DNA from 2 places in the Erwinia sorbitola genome. Region 1 is predicted to be linked to the other one. Evidence: predicted binding sites of a transcription regulator. Region 1 holds the regulator's gene; the other holds the start of a gene.

Region 1 (3,144 bases):
TGACCGGTGGAATCGAGGCAGCCAGCGCAGGTGCGGCTTGAAGTATCAAGGGTATAAATGATTGTCGTCACCTCTTTCGCTGGGGTATGATGGCGCGCTAAAATTTTGCCGCTGCGCCTTATCAGGCGGCATAACGGCCCTATTCATCAGCAATCCAGCCTTCAGTATTACGATTCCTATGGCAAAAGAGAACACGGACCGCACGACGATCGATCTGTTTGCAGATGAACGGCGTCCGGGACGACCCAAGACTAATCCGCTGACGCGTGATGAGCAGCTGCGTATCAACAAACGCAACCAGCTCAAACGCGATAAAGTGCGCGGCCTGAAGCGTGTCGAGCTAAAAATGAACAGTGACGCGGTTGATGTCCTGAATCAGTTGGCGCTGGAGCGCAATATGAGCCGCAGTGAGCTGATCGAAGAGATGCTGCTGGAACAGTTGCAACGCCACCAGTCCTGATTGTATCGGGGCCTTAGCACTCAGCGACAAAACTGACAGCATTACTGATTTATCCGCTCACGACGGTCTGTTATCATTAGCGATATCTGCTAAAAAATCAGCAGTCACCATATCATTAAGATTCAAGAGGTTATTAAACTCATGGCACTCGTCGGCATTTTCTTTGGTAGCGATACAGGCAATACCGAAAACATTGCAAAAATGATCCAGAAGCAACTGGGGAAAGATGTTGCAGAAGTTCGTGATATTGCTAAAAGCAGCAAAGAAGACCTTGAAGCCTTTGATATTCTGCTGCTTGGTATTCCTACCTGGTACTACGGTGAAGCCCAGTGTGACTGGGATGACTTCTTCCCGACGCTGGAAGAGATCGACTTCACTGGTAAACTGGTAGCGCTGTTTGGCTGTGGCGATCAGGAAGACTATTCCGAATATTTCTGCGATGCCATGGGCACCATTCGCGACATTATTGAGCCAAATGGTGCCGTGATTGTTGGCCACTGGCCAAGCGAGGGTTATCACTTCGAAGCCTCTAAAGGCATGGCAGATGACAACCACTTCCTTGGTCTTGCCATTGATGAAGATCGTCAGCCAGAACTCACTAACGAGCGCGTTGAAAAGTGGGTAAAACAAATTTCTGATGAACTTCAGCTGAAAGATATCATCGAAGCATAACCACACCCGCTTGATGTGGGAGCTATCTCACATCAAGCAAGTGGTTTTTCCTATAGAAGTAATAGATACATGTTTGTAACTTTCATCTGCAAAACTGTACAATAACCCCATCGGTTACCCGCTTACTCAGCGCCTGCCCCACTTTTTGAGAATGTGAGTCGCTCAAAGAGTGGTGAGATGGTGTAAATCGAAATGCTGACCCGGCATAATTCGGACGCGCGCTTCCCTGGATGTAACGACACTTATCCTTACATCCCTTGCGGTTTCAGGCATCCCTTTAGGTTTTCATTTCGCAGTATCAGCTCTATACTGAAACGCACTCATCTTTAGCGTTGACCGATGTTCAGGGCTTTACAGCCACTAAGTGACTAGCAAAGTAACAGGACAATATCCGCATGACTGACAATAACACCGCATTAAAGAAGGCCGGCCTGAAAGTCACGCTTCCCCGACTGAAAATTTTGGAAGTGCTTCAGGAACCAGAGGGCCATCACGTCAGTGCGGAAGATTTGTACAAACGCCTGATTGATATGGGCGAAGAGATCGGTCTGGCCACGGTTTACCGTGTGCTGAACCAGTTCGATGACGCGGGGATCGTTACCCGCCACAATTTTGAAGGCGGTAAATCCGTTTTCGAATTGACCCAGCAGCACCACCACGATCATCTGATCTGCCTGGACTGCGGTAAAGTCATTGAGTTTAGAGACGAATATATTGAGGAGCGTCAGCGTGAAATCGCTACGCGTCACGGTATCAAACTTAGCAATCATAGCCTGTATTTGTATGGCCACTGTGCGCTGGGTGACTGCCGTGAAGACGAGACTCTGCACGATAAATAATCTGTACGACTCAGTGTTAAAAACCGGTGGTTTACCACCGGTTTTTTTATACCTGTTTTACAGTGACTCCTCCCGGCTGAAACGCTGCCCATCGGCACTGACACTGCGGATTTTCACCCCAGGTTTAACCAGCGGTGGGTTTTGCCTGTCGTAGCGCTGCCAGCTCTTCCCGTCATCAGTGCTAAACGCTATCTCCACCCCAGGTAAAGCGGTATTAGCTTCAAGCTTTCCGCTTACAATACGCGCCCCTGGCACCGGCAAACGGTATCTGATGCCGTGCTTCTCAAGCTTCGCCAACTCACGCTGACCGAGAATATTGGCAAACCGCTGCCAGTCCAGAAGCAGAGCCTGCTGGTCAACCCAGTGTGTCTCACCGCCCCGATACTCTTTACCCGCCTGATAATCCTGCTCCCAGGAGGCACGATGCCAGGCCCGTTCAGCCAGAGAGAACAGACGCGGGAACATCATATATTCCATATTGTCATCAGTTCTCACCGTTTCACTCCACAGCTGGGCTGACATACCCGCTGCACCCGGCCAGGCTTTATCAGACTTCGCGCTGAAATAATGGCCGTCACGGTCTGTGGATGTTTCCGCATTTTGTGGCAGGTTATCCGGTGCAAAACTGAACATTTTCCGCTCGTCACTGAAACGGGTTCCCCAGTAATATCCTCTTTCGAGCGGGTTCACCTCATAGGGGAAATCCATATAGAGATAGTCAGGATTGGAAATAATCACCTGATAGCCCTTGTTTGCCCAGTCATTTACCGTATCGAAACCACCCCAGTAAAGCGTATCCCAGAAGTTAACTGCGACCTCTGGCGTGGCAAATGCGTGAGCATCTTCGGCATTTTTTAATCCATCCTGCCATGCCTGCATTCGGTTAATGCCATGCTGTTTCAGCAAACCGCTGACCTTAAGTGCAAAATAACTGGGAAGATGAGCAAGATCGCTTACCTTTCCTGAGGCGATCATCCCCTGACAAACCGGAGATTTTGCCCATGGCAGATCTTCTCTGCTCATATCAAGCTGGCCTTTACCCGCTTCCGGGCGTTTGATATCGGTGTAGCCTGGACCAAGACGGATATTTTTGGCTTCATCACCGCCGAAGTGCCAGCTGCGCAGCGGCTGCCCCGCTTCGTGATGCATAAGCTGAATCTCACTGATAACTTT
Region 2 (3,144 bases), 2.1 Mb from region 1:
CAGCCAGCGTAAACATCATCCGACTATGGGGCAGATTATGCATTCAGTGGGCAGTAACTGGGGGCTGATCCTTGCGGGGATGCTGATGGTGGTCACCACTACCGTGATGTTTTATATGATCACCGCCTTTACCCCCACCTTCGGTAAGACTGTGCTGATGATGGGCGACAGGCAGAGCTTCTTTGTTACCCTGTGCGTGGGTGTCTCTAATCTTATCTGGCTGCCGGTAATGGGTTCGCTGTCGGATCGCTATGGCCGCCGCCCGCTGCTGCTGCTGTTTACCGTGCTGATGGTGGTCACCGCCTGGCCGGTACTGCACTGGCTGGTTGGCTCCCCCAGCCTCGCCCATCTGCTGGAAGCCGAGCTGTGGCTCTCCTTCCTCTACGCCAGCTATAACGGGGCGATGGTGGTCTACCTTACCGAGGTGATGCCTGCTGAAGTACGCGCGACCGGGTTCTCGCTGGCCTATAGTCTGGCAACCGCGCTGTTTGGTGGTTTTACCCCAGCAATTTGCAGCTATCTGATTCATATCACTGGAGATAAAGCGATGCCGGGTGTATGGCTGACAATTGCAGCGCTGTGCGGGCTGGTGGGTTCACTGGTGATTAAGCGGCTGGTGAAGCAGTATCAGGTGCGGCGTTTGAAAGAACCGGCAATTCAGGTGTGATCGCTACCCAGGGGCGGGGCTTACTGCCCCTGGGTAGAAGGTTTATTTAGTGACGGTTTCCATACCCATCAAACCAATCTTCAGATACCCGGCCTGACGCAGCTTATCCATTACGTTCATCAGGGTTTCATAATCCACTGATTTATCCGCCTGGAAGAAGATGGTGGTGTCTTTCTTGCCCTGGGTCTGCTGGGTCAGCGTTTCCACCAGCGTTTCCGGAGTGACTGCATCGTTACCGATAAACAGCTGACGGTCGGCTTTGATCGACAGATAGACCGGTTTATCCGGACGCGGCTGTGGCGCACTGGTGGAAGCAGGCAGATTGACGCGTACATCAACGGTAGCCAGCGGTGCAGCGACCATAAAAATAATCAGCAGCACCAGCATGACGTCGATAAACGGCGTCACGTTAATTTCGTGCATTTCACCGTTGCTATCGAGATCTTCGTTTAAGCGCATTGCCATGATACTTAACCTACCCGCAGTTTCTGCGCAGACTGAACGCGATGAGCGCCTTCGCTGGCAGCGAGGTCAAGGTCGCGGCTCTGTAACAGCAGAACCTGTGCCGCTACGTCGCCCAGAGAAGCTTTGTAGCTGCCGATCATACGGGCAAACACGTTATAGATAACCACCGCAGGGATAGCGGCAACCAGACCAATAGCGGTTGCCAGCAGCGCTTCGGCAATACCAGGCGCTACCACCGCCAGATTGGTGGTCTGGGTTTTGGCAATCCCGATAAAGCTGTTCATGATGCCCCAGACCGTACCAAACAGACCGACGAATGGCGCGATGGCACCAATGGTCGCGAGGAAGCCGTTACCACGGCCAGCATGACGACTGAAAGCTGCAACGCGGCGCTCAAGGCGGAATCCGGTACGATCTTTGATGCCGTTGTTATCGTCAGAGCCGTTAGAGAGCACCAGCTCATTTTCCGCTTCTTTTACCAGCAGAGCACTGAGGCTGTGGCCTTTAAAGCCCTCACAAACCTGTGACGCTTCTTCCAGCGAGCGAACATTCGCCAGCTGCTGCTGCTCACGCTTCAGGCGCTTACGCGCCGCGCTCAGTTCAATACTTTTACTGAAGAAAATAGCCCAGGTGACAACGGATGCCATCAGAAGACCAATCATCACCGTTTTAACTACGATGTCTGCATGCTGATACATGCCCCAGACGGATAAATCCATCTGCATCAAATCATTTGTCACGCTGTGTCTCCAACGTCTAATTGCTGAGAGCGAAAATTTCTTCGCGGATCATACCAAAACAGCGGGGAATTGATAGTAGTTCTCATTACTATTTACAACTTTTTGGCTATTTATTGCGCATTTTGTTCATCGCTGCTGGCTGAAATCGCACTGATGGTGAATTTTCATCACTTATCCGCCTGCTGAATACCCCCCTGAACGGCTGGCGTGTTAACGTTGAAAAAAGGGTAAAAATGATACGGGATTTTTATGACCAGCGAAAAAATTGAGACCGCACTGATTCGTGCCGGACGCAGCAAACGTTATACCCAGGGATCGGTTAATGCCGTCATCCAGCGGGCTTCATCACTGGTGTTTGATTCGGTAGCGGATAAGAAACGCGCCACTGCCGGGCGGGCAGACGGCGAACTATTTTATGGACGCCGTGGCACCCTGACTCACTTTTCACTTCAGGAAGCGATGACCGAACTTGAGGGCGGTGCAGGCTGCGTGCTCTATCCGTGCGGTGCAGCGGCGGTGGCAAATGCCATTCTCGCCTTTGTTTCCGCCGGGGATAACGTGCTGATGAGCGGCAGCGTATATGAGCCGACGCAGGATTTCTGTACCAAAATCCTCAGTAAAATGAGTGTGACAACCACCTGGTTTGATCACAATATTGGCAGTGAGATTGCCGAACTGGTGCAGCCGAATACGCGCGTGGTGTTCCTTGAGTCACCGGCGTCGATCACCATGGAAGTACAGGATGTCCCGGCCATCGTTGCAGCGATCCGCAGTAAAGCCCCTGAAGCGATTATTATGATCGATAACACCTGGGGCGCCGGGATCTTATTCCGCGCACTGGAATTTGGCGTGGACATCTCGATTCAGGCCGGAACCAAATATCTGATTGGTCATTCAGACGCGATGATCGGCACGGCAGTCGCCAATGCGCGCTGCTGGGAACAGCTGCGGGAAAACTCCTATCTGATGGGACAAATGGTCGACGCAGATACCGCCTATATGGCCAGCCGGGGTCTGCGTACGCTGGCAGTGCGCCTGCGCCAGCATGAAGAGAGCAGCCTGCGCGTGGCGCACTGGCTGGCAGAACGCCCTGAGGTAGCGGTAGTGAATCATCCGGCGCTGCCGCAGTGTAAGGGCCATGCGTTCTGGCAGCGCGATTTTACCGGTAGCAGCGGCCTGTTCTCTTTTGTACTGAAGGAGAAACTGAGCGATACGCAGCTGGCGCATTATCTCGACCACTTCCATCATTTCAGCATGGCATACTCATGGGGC

What was found. Region 1 encodes Fur, which represses iron uptake genes when iron is present. Its sites were predicted from a motif close to ATAATAATGAGAACNACTATCAA; they were not measured.
Region 2: exbB (tol-pal system-associated acyl-CoA thioesterase) is a predicted target of Fur. The motif match lies at 1,942-1,964, and genes of this name have one in related genera.

The regions. Positions count from the first base shown of each region.
Region 1 is NZ_CP046509.1:3,262,383-3,265,526, forward strand. Features, by position in the region: gene ybfE (LexA regulated protein) at 179-460, shown strand; gene fldA (flavodoxin FldA) at 602-1,132, shown strand; gene fur (ferric iron uptake transcriptional regulator) at 1,528-1,971, shown strand; gene GN242_RS14740 (beta-N-acetylhexosaminidase) at 2,029-3,144, opposite strand, start outside.
Region 2 is NZ_CP046509.1:669,275-672,418, reverse strand. Features, by position in the region: gene GN242_RS03045 (MFS transporter) at 1-667, shown strand, start outside; gene exbD (TonB system transport protein ExbD) at 710-1,132, opposite strand; gene exbB (tol-pal system-associated acyl-CoA thioesterase) at 1,138-1,872, opposite strand; gene metC (cystathionine beta-lyase) at 2,122-3,144, shown strand, end outside.